DNA from 3 places in the Rossellomorea sp. FS2 genome. Region 2 is predicted to be linked to each of the others. Evidence: riboswitches for the same ligand, from Rfam matches in the RefSeq annotation. Region 2 holds a riboswitch; each other region holds the start of a gene.
What was found. Region 2 has a riboswitch for S-adenosylmethionine ahead of ACNA6I_RS16815 (methionine ABC transporter ATP-binding protein). Riboswitches for the same ligand answer to the same signal wherever they lie in the genome.
Positions count from the first base shown of each region.

Region 1: linked by a shared signal. The riboswitch ahead of ACNA6I_RS18265 (homoserine dehydrogenase) and the one ahead of ACNA6I_RS16815 (methionine ABC transporter ATP-binding protein) in region 2 are both predicted to bind S-adenosylmethionine.
Region 3: linked by a shared signal. The riboswitch ahead of ACNA6I_RS14800 (M20 metallopeptidase family protein) and the one ahead of ACNA6I_RS16815 (methionine ABC transporter ATP-binding protein) in region 2 are both predicted to bind S-adenosylmethionine.

Region 1 covers NZ_JBLRVS010000005.1:377,080-380,356, forward strand. The annotation lists gene ACNA6I_RS18260 (DUF2254 domain-containing protein) at 1-1,033, opposite strand, end outside; SAM riboswitch class I at 1,263-1,367, shown strand; gene ACNA6I_RS18265 (homoserine dehydrogenase) at 1,473-2,714, shown strand; gene ACNA6I_RS18270 (aspartate kinase) at 2,726-3,277, shown strand, end outside.
Region 2 covers NZ_JBLRVS010000005.1:74,604-77,880, forward strand. The annotation lists gene ACNA6I_RS16805 (sensor histidine kinase) at 1-660, opposite strand, end outside; gene ACNA6I_RS16810 (response regulator transcription factor) at 660-1,340, opposite strand; SAM riboswitch class I at 1,600-1,704, shown strand; gene ACNA6I_RS16815 (methionine ABC transporter ATP-binding protein) at 1,775-2,788, shown strand; gene ACNA6I_RS16820 (methionine ABC transporter permease) at 2,778-3,277, shown strand, end outside.
Region 3 covers NZ_JBLRVS010000004.1:731,022-734,298, forward strand. The annotation lists gene ACNA6I_RS14795 (hypothetical protein) at 386-802, opposite strand; gene ACNA6I_RS14800 (M20 metallopeptidase family protein) at 830-1,996, opposite strand; SAM riboswitch class I at 2,054-2,150, opposite strand; gene ACNA6I_RS14805 (DUF2785 domain-containing protein) at 2,162-3,001, opposite strand; gene ACNA6I_RS14810 (DUF523 domain-containing protein) at 3,176-3,277, opposite strand, start outside.

The DNA of each region.
Region 1 (3,277 bases), 300 kb from region 2:
AATAAGGGGAGAACGATAGGTGATGATTGATGGTGAGCATCAGGTCTGTAATCTGATGGATCGTATTGGACGCCGTTTTCGGATCGTCATTGCCGAGAGATTTGATGGCCACTTCTGCCAGTTTATGCATCCCCATTTGAAGATCCTGTATTTCTGTTTCCTTGTGGCCGATTTCGATGAGGGCCAGGTATTGTTCCTGGTCGACCTTTTCTTCATCCGCTCCGTACAGGCAGATAAGGTCGTTGCCGCAGAGGACGAAATCGCCGATCTTGAAGTGCAGGCGGACGATGATCCCGTCCTCCCGGGCTTTCTCGATCATGGAGTGGAAGTCGATGAGCTGTACGTAGCCCGATGCTTTTGCTTTGACATTCAGGCACTTGCTTTCATCCAGTTCGAACCGGGGATGATCATCTTTTGTCCGGTGGCACTCCAGATCTTTTTTGAGTGTTTGATTGATCATGACTTCGGATACCTTCTTCATGTTGTAGGTGATATTATGTACCTGCATCCACGTGGAGGCGTGATTGATGAAGAAGATGAAGGTGATGGCTGCGATGAAAGCGACAATGACGGTCAAGACGGGTGCGGCGGTGAACATTTCTTTCTTTGAACTTCCGATGAAGAGGAAGATGAAGAGTACAAAGACAAAGCTCCCATTGAAGATGCCGAGCGCGTGCTGGGTCTTTTTATCGGAAATGAAGTTCAGCAGCATGCGGGGCGAGAACTGTCCGCTGAACGTCGTAAGGACGACGAGGAGGGAGTTCAGTGTAAAGGCGCTCAGCGTGAGCACCCCGCCGATCAGGGTGCTGACAAGCGTCCTGGTCACCGATGCATCCATGCTGAAGAGCTTGGGAACATACTGGGACAGCTCCACCTTCAGGTCAAGGAACAAGGTGCACGCCACAAGCAGCAGGGACAGGCAGATGTAAAGGAAGGGCATGAACCAGATGGTGAGCTGGATTTCGTGAGCCCGCTGTCTTTTGGACATGAGCAGGTACTTTTGTACGTCGTTTGGAAGGAATTTCTTGAACATGATGTAACCCGATCCTTTCTGAATGATGTTGAGTAGTCATCTGTTTCCCTACATGTCCGGGTTAAAACATCCAATTAGGTATTTAAAATAAATCTTTTTCTCCCTGTATCAAAAGGGGCGAAAAAGGGTCTAATTATCAGAAAAGATAAAAAATCTATTGACGTGAAGACCGGATTCCCTATATAATCCTACTCATACTTATTGACTGAACAATTCAGAAAAACACACACTCTTATCTAGAGCGGCGGAGGGAATAGGCCCGATGAAGCCCGGCAACCTGCAATGATGAAAGGTGCCAATTCCTACAGATCGATGGTGATCTGGAAGATAAGGGGAGGAGCCTGCCTGATAAGCCCTCTTCTTAACCATAAGAAGGGGGCTTTTTTCTATCCCCGGCCATCGTTCAACCAAGTCATTCAACCCTTTAGGAGGAAGAACCATGTCAGAACTGCATGTAGCACTACTCGGATTCGGAACCGTCGGCCAGGGGGTGTACGAAGCCCTGGACACACATCGAGAAAGGATCAAGGAGATCACAGGAAAAGAGGTGCGGATCCGTGCCATCTTGATCAAAGACCCCTCAAAGGAAAGACAGATCGATCCAAGCATCAAGGTTACGACGGACTTTGACGAAATCCTTGAAGAAGAAGGGATCAATGTGGTCTTCGAGGCGATTGTCGGCGAAGAGCCTGGATACACCTATCTCAAGAAGGCCATCGAAAGGGGAATCCATGTAGTGACTGCCAATAAGGCGATGTTTTCCTCCAAGGGTGAGGATCTCTTGAGGCGTGCGCGTGAACGGGGAGTAACAGTCGGATATGAAGCGACTACGGCAGGAGGGCTTCCCATTATCGGGGCCATCAGGCAACTATTGAATGTGAATGAAATCACACATATCCAAGGCATATTGAACGGAACCTCCAATTTCATCCTTTCCCAAATGAGGAAAGAAGGCGTGTCCTTTGAGCGTGCCCTCTCCACTGCACAGGAAAAGGGATACGCAGAGGCAGATCCCACAAGTGATGTGGAAGGGCAGGATGCTTTCTATAAACTGATGATCCTAAGCCGCGCTGCTTTTGGTAGTCAACCTGATTGGGAAGCGGTCCCGAGAAAGGGCATCACGGATCTGACAAGTGATTGGCTGCAGGCTGCCGAATCTTTCTCACTCCGGTTCAAGCATATCGGGTCGATTCAAAGGGAAGGAGAAGACATCTGTGGAGCAGTGGAGCCGGTATTGGTGAAGGAGTCCCATCCTTTCTACGGAGTGGAGGATGTTGAAAACGTCGTGTCTGTAAAAGGGAGCCTGGTCGGAAGGGTGACCCTGTCCGGACCGGGAGCGGGCAAATTACCGACGGGAAGTGCCATGGTGGAGGATTTTCTATCCTTGATCGAAGGGAGATACGCATCATCTGGAGCACATGCCAGGGTAGGAGTCGAAGCCCTAACCGGCCGGGATGGCGAATGGGTGGTGAGGACTCTGGATGAAGCATTACCGGAATGGGTGGCACGATTCGATCTATTGGATCGCATCAAGCTCAACGGCCACCTGTATCTCTTCATCAGAGGAAGTGAAGAAGCGTGGGATGCGGTGAAGCATGCGGATGAAACGCTGCAACCCTATCCTGTGTTGAAAGAACTTCCCCTCGAATCGAGCCTGAGAAGGGAAGCATCGGTGCGTTAACCATTTACTAAATGAAAGAAGGGGACATGGTGGAGATCATCGTACAGAAATTCGGAGGCACTTCAGTGGGATCGGTGGAAAGAATCAAGCGGATGGCCCAACATGTCATCCGTGAGAAGCAAAAGGGAAAAGAGGTGGCGGTCGTCGTGTCCGCCATGGGTGACACGACCGACCATTTGACGAAGCTCGCGAGCGAGATCACGGCCCATCCCCCAAAACGGGAGATGGATCTCCTGTTATCCACAGGTGAACAGATCACCATTGCCCTCTTGACCCTGTCGATTCAAGAGGCAGGATTCAAAGCCGTCTCCCTTACTGGGCGGCAAGCGGGGATCAGAACAGATGGCGTCCATGGGAAGGCCAGGATAAAAGGAATTGACCCATCCCGGGTGAGGGAAGAGCTCCGTAGAGGAAGCATCCCCGTTGTGGCAGGATTTCAGGGAATCACCGATACGGGGGAAATCACGACCCTTGGAAGGGGAGGGTCCGATACAACGGCGACGGCACTTGCTGCAGCACTTGGTGCGGAGCGCTGTGATATCTATACGGATGTAGATGGAATC
Region 2 (3,277 bases):
AAAAGAGGCCGGTTCGCCTTCAAGCTGGAGTGTGACACCCTTGATGTCCATGGGGATGAGAAGAGGGTCGACGGCGTCCTGTATGAGGGTACGTACGTCCACCTTTTCCTTCTTGAAACGTGCCGTTCCCGCATCGATCTTTGAAAGCTTCAAAAGGGAGGAGACGAGCCATTCGATCCGTTCAAGCTGGACCTGGATACGGCGTGTGAATTCCCGGCGCTTTCCTTCATCCAAGCCGGGGTCCCTCAATAGGTCGGACATGACCATCATGGAAGTGAGGGGCGTTTTCAGCTGATGGGAGATATCCGAGATGGCATCGGTCAGTTTAAGCTTGTCTTCCTGGAGGCGTGAGCTGTTTTCTGATAATCGGAGCGTCACCTTGTACATATCGGACTTCAGGATGCTGAGCTCTCCTTCATGGTTGTCACGGACATCCAGGGAGTAGTCTCCATTTGATATCTTTCGAAGGTAGTTCGAAAGCTTCCCGATCTCACGGTAGCGCCATGCAGTGTAAAGCATGAAGCATGCGATGAGCAGGAGGGAGGTGACCGCCGTGATCAGGGGCGCTAATCGACTTATGTAAAACGTGCAAAGGATGCCGATGCCCGCGATGATCACGACCGTCACAAGGAACAGCCGTATTTCTTTATTCCTCATCATCAGCGGTCGCCTGCCTTATAGCCCATTCCGCGGATCGTCTTGATGATGACCGGTTTCTGCGGATCGTCTTCGAGTTTTTCGCGGAGCCGTTTGATGTAGACGGTAAGGGTGTTATCGTTGACGAAATCGCCTGCCACATCCCAGATTTTCTCGAGGAGCTGTGCACGTGTGAGAACCTGATCCTTATGCTGGGCGAAGATGAGAAGAAGACGGTATTCAAGGGCAGTCAGTTGGATTTCTTCGCTGCCCTTATATGCTTTGCCTTCAGCCGGCAGGACCCTGATGTCGCCGAGTGTGAAATGGGCCGGCGTCTGCTTGTCATAGCGTCGGAGGACTGATTTGATCCGCGACAGGAGCTCCCTGACACGGAATGGCTTTGTAATGTAATCATCTGCCCCCATATCGAGCCCCATGACCACATTGACTTCTTCGTCCATGGCCGTCAGGAAGATCACCGGTTTATCGCTCTTTTTTTTCACAAGGGAGCACAGGTCATAGCCGCTGCCGTCGGGAAGGGACAGGTCAAATAGGAACAGATCGATCTCTGTCCAGCGGGTGTTGATCATGTCCTCAGCGGCAGCGACATTATGGCAAACAAATGTGCCGAATTGCTCGTTCTGCAGGGAGTATTCGAGTCCTGCTGCGATCGTCTTATCGTCTTCTACTAATAGAATGTTCATAGTGACCTCCGGATCAATGATGATGTAAGCCTATCATATGGAAAATGAAAGGCTTCGTCAAAGTGGTGGCAGCATGAAGAGGGACCATTCATTGGCGAAAATGAGCAAACATTTTGAAAGGACCAAAAAAATTTTAAGCCTAATCTTAAAGTAAAGGTAGCGCTTACATGGCTTCCGTAGGTAGGGATGGCAGTTGACACCCAACCAAATACCCATTAATATCTCTTTAGATGAAATCTTCTAAAATTATATAGTATTCAAATTATCAAGAGCGACCGAGGGATCAGGCCCTATGACGTCCGGCAACCTCCATATGGAACGGTGCTAATTCCTGCAGGATGTTTTTCATTCTGAGAGATAAGTCGATGATCGATATGCGATGCTTCTTTCAGCTGAAAGAGGCATTTTTTATTGGAAATAAGAGGTGAAGCGCAATGATCGAGATCAACCATCTTGTGAAAGAGTATAAAACGAAAAAACAAACAGTGATCGGCGTCAATGACGTTTCCGTCAAGATTGAAAAGGGTGAAATCTTTGGAATCGTCGGGTATAGCGGAGCAGGGAAAAGCTCCCTCATCCGCTGCTTGAATCTGTTGGAGAGACCTACTTCTGGAGAAGTCATCATTGACGGATTGGACTTTACGAAGCTGTCTCCGCGCGAGCTCAGGTCGGCAAGGCAGAAGACGAGTATGATCTTCCAGCACTTCCACCTGATCAAAGCAAAGACGGTCTACGGCAATCTGGCATTCGCCCTGAAAGCGGCCAAGGTACCAAAGGCCGAGATCCGGCCGCGTGTGGAAGAGCTTCTCGCCATGGTGGGTCTATCGGATAAGGCAGATGCCTATCCCGCTCAGCTGAGCGGAGGCCAGAAGCAGCGCGTCGGCATTGCCCGGGCGCTTGCGAACAATCCATCCGTTCTTCTGTGCGACGAAGCAACATCCGCCCTCGACCCGAATACCACAAGGTCGATCCTGAAATTATTGAAAAAGCTGAACGAAGAGCTCGGACTGACCATCGTCCTCATCACCCATGAGATGGAAGTCGTCAAGGAGATCTGCGATCGCATGGCCGTGATGCAGGATGGACGGATCATTGAAGAAGGTCCCGTATATGACCTCTTTTCGAATCCGAAGGAGCCCCTGACCAGGCAGTTCATCGAGACGATCCTTCAGTTCGATCTGCCGGATCACTTGGCGAAAGCGAGGAAAGGAACCTTGATCAAGATCCAATTCAAAGGCTCCATTGCAGAAGAAAGCGTCGTATCCGATGTCTTCCAGCGGTACCACGTGAAAGGGAATATCCTTCACGGGAAGATCGAATACATCCAGGAAGTGCCACTCGGTATCTTCATCATGGAACTGATCGGAGAACGTGCCGAGATCGATGCCGCGATCGAGTTCATCACCCAGCGCACACAAAGTCTGGAGGTGCTTGAAGATGCTGCCTGAAGCCATCATTGATATCTTGCCGGACCTGAATCAGGCATTTTTAGAAACGTTGTATATGGTGGGAATCTCCCTGTTGATTGCCGTTGTCATCGGACTTCCTCTCGGAGTGCTCCTTTTCACCACGGATAAGGGGCTGTTCCTCGAAAACCGCTTCGTGAAATCAATCGTCGGATTCATTGTGAATATGGTCCGGTCGATCCCGTTCATCATCCTTCTGGTGGCGCTCCTTCCCCTGACGAAGTTCCTCACAGGGGATGTGATCGGACCGACTGCGGCTTCTGTCTCCCTATCCGTCGCTGGGATTCCGTTCTTCGCGCGGATCGTCGAAACCGCCCTGAAGGAAATTGACAAGGGCGTCATCGAAGCGTCTGTATCGGTCGGGGCAAGCCCGTGGATGATCATCAAGGACGTGCTTCTTCCGGAAGCCAAACCGGCGGTCATCCAAGGCGTCACCATCACGGCGATCTCCCTCATCGCCTACTCCGCCAT
Region 3 (3,277 bases), on a different contig from region 2:
GGTTCTGGACGGGTCTTGTGTGGTCACATTTTCGGGAAAACAGGATGAAATGGCATACTTTCTTCATTTTTTAATTCCTTATATATCCAATTATATCATTCCACCACCATTTTCTACCGACTTTTAAACTTTTTCTATCAACTTTAAGAAATTTATTATCAACTTTCGAGATTTTACTTCCAACTTTTTTTGGACAGATTTTTTTATTTTCAACTCTAGCTTTTTACATTCAACTCTGGAACGTTACTCCCGACTCTCGACGTTTATTACCAACTCCCGCGCCTGCCCCCTGTCCAACACACCACAAACCGCCACCCATCTTCCAAACAAAAAAAGCCCCGGCCGCTTCATAAAAAAATGAAGCACCGGAACCGTCACCATGCACCTATTCGATATACGTCACTCTGGCCACATACCCATCATCCACTTCTTCCGCCTTCAGCACCCAGTTGCTTGAGAGCAGCTTCTTCAGCTGAATCAGCTCTTCCACGCTGAGGTGCAGCCCTTCAATCCCGTTGTCCAAGTCGGTAAACGGCTTGCGGAATTTCATGCGAAGAAGGTTACGAAGGCCGTTGTAGGTGACGAATTTGATCTGGTAGCCATCATTCAGGATGCTTTCCAGCGCGTCCCGATCCTCGGCGAGTTTAAGCAAAGCATCGAAGTTCCCTTCTGGATCGGCTTCCAACAGTCGCGTTGTATCTCCACTTGCTGCGGCCGCAAGCAGTACCTCGTTGGTGATGCCTTTTTCGCGGAGCGATTCGATGGCGTAGGCGTCCATCATCGTGATTTTGTAGGTTGTCATCTATGTATCTCCTATTCTACTGTTAAGTTAAAAAACGTAGTGCTCGGCCAGTTTGATGAAGGCTTTGCCCGTGTGAACGAGTGCGCGTTCGTCGATGTCGAAGCGCGGGTGGTGATGGGAGTACTGGGTTGCCAGGTCATCCGTCCGGGATCCGACTCGGAAGAAGGTACCAGGCTTTTCCTGAAGGTAATAGGCGAAGTCTTCAGCGCCCATGGTCGGCTCTGACTCGGCCACAGGTCCAAGATCAGCGAAGAGGCGACGGGCAATTTCCGTTTCCTCCGGATGGTTATAGAGGGCCGGGTAGCCACGCAGATAGTCGATGCTGTGCGTCGCCTTGAATCCGGATGTGATGCCGGCGACAATCGAATGGATCTCTTCCTGGACCTGGTCGCGCACTTCGCCTTCGAACGTACGCACTGTGCCTTCGATGGTGACGTTGTCGGGGATGACGTTGAAGGCGGTGCCGGCTTTGAAGATGCCGATGGTGACGACGGCGGATTTCAGGGGATCGACCTTCCTGCTCACGATCTGCTGGAGGGCGTTGACGACGGTCGTGCCGATCACGAGTGGATCGATCGTCGTGTGCGGCCTTGCGCCGTGACCTCCGAGGCCATTGATGTGAATGGCGAACTTATCGACGGCTGCCATGCGGAAGCCTTCTCCGACGCCGTAAGACCCGAGTGGCAAATCCGATGCAAGATGGGCTCCGAATACGTGGTCCACTCCTTCAAGCACGCCTTCTTCAACCATGAATTTGGCTCCGCCCGGCGGGGTTTCTTCTGCCGGCTGGAAGAGGAAGATGAGTGTGCCGTTGAGGGCTTGTCCATATTGACTCAGCACCTTGGCAACAGACAACAGGGCGGACGTATGCCCGTCATGGCCACATGCGTGCATCACCCCGGGATTCTTGGATTTGTACGGTGCATCTTTTTCATCCGTGATCGGCAAGGCATCGAAGTCGGCCCGGAAGGCGATCGTCTTACCCGGCTTCGCCCCGCGGAGGGTACCGGTGATGCCGTTGCCGCCGATACCGGTCTTCACCTCAAGGCCGAACTCACGCAGCTTCCCTTCGATGAAGCGGGCGGTTTCGGTTTCCTGGAAGGATAGCTCCGGATTTTCGTGGAGATGCCTCCTCCAGCTTCGTGTTTCTTCAAAGTTTCCTTCAAGTTCTGTATACATCTCTTGTCTCGTCATGCTCTTCCTCCTTCTCTTCATAAAAAAAGACCTCTCCAAGAGGCCTCTTTCATCAGCCTCTTATCGTTCAGACGCACTGTCTGCTGGATTTGGCACCGTGGATCCGGTTGCCGAGGCTTCATGGGGCCAGTCCCTCCGCCTCTCTTCATAAGAGCATTGCACTATTCAGTTGAGTTCTTTCAGGACCCGGTCGATCGCATCCCTCAGCTTTGAAAGGGTCGGGTAGACTTCCAGTTTCATATAGAAGGTTTTTGAGAAGGTCTTCACATTGAAAAACAGGGTCCAGTAGGCCTCTTCCTCAAGTTCGGCTTTCTGCTTCTCAAGCATTTCCGGAAGTTTTTCCACCAGCGTTATGACTTCCCTCTCGTCCATCCCCTGCCAGATCATCTGGAGGATCGGGACGACGAGCCGTTCATCTTCATCATGGATATAGGCATGGTGTGACACCAACACCTTTTCCCATAGTGCTTTCAGCAGGACCGGGAACATATCCTGATCCACTTTCGGGTTCAGCACGAGCTCATCCACCATATCGGCTGCGTGGGCGACGCTGTGTGCCCATCCCTTTTCCTCGACGAAGCCGCGCACGTCCTGTTCCTGCTCCAGGTACTCCACCGTGATATCGGCTGCTTCCTGGATCTTATCCTCTGATAAGAAATCGGCCTCTTTGTCCCGTCCAAGGACGAGTGCCATGAGGAGGGTCGTGAAGGCGCGCGTGAAGACGGAATCCGTCCCTTCCTCACCGATCCCCTTCATAAGAAGATGATCCATGGAAAGGTCGAGGAGATCCTTCAGGACTTCGGTATGGAGTCTGTCTTCCTCAATGATCAATCGGTAAAAGGTGGTGTAAATCAATTTGTCTCGGAGTACGGGATCCGGTGTCCCGATATGCTCCACCATGGCCAGTAGTACGTCCAGTTGTTTCCCTTCTTCGACATCCCCTTGTTGCAGGAGTGACTTCAACTCCGCTTCAGGTAAGAAGGTTTGACCTGTTACATCGCTCATTCGATTCTCTTGCCCCTTTGTGATTGTATTGCAGTCGAAGGACTGTTCTCTCTCTACTTATCTTTCCATACAATACCCAGGACATGTTCCGTTGAAACTGTTCCGCGTCTGTATGTGCCATTACTATTATTCATCGGCTAATCATCACAGGTGTTTAGCAGAACGATGGAAAATTCACACAAATTCATTCACAGCATCCTCTTCCGACCAAACCTTGATTCCATTCCTTTTTAAAAGTGCGGTCGTAACACCTTCCCCCGGGATCTTCTCTCCGGA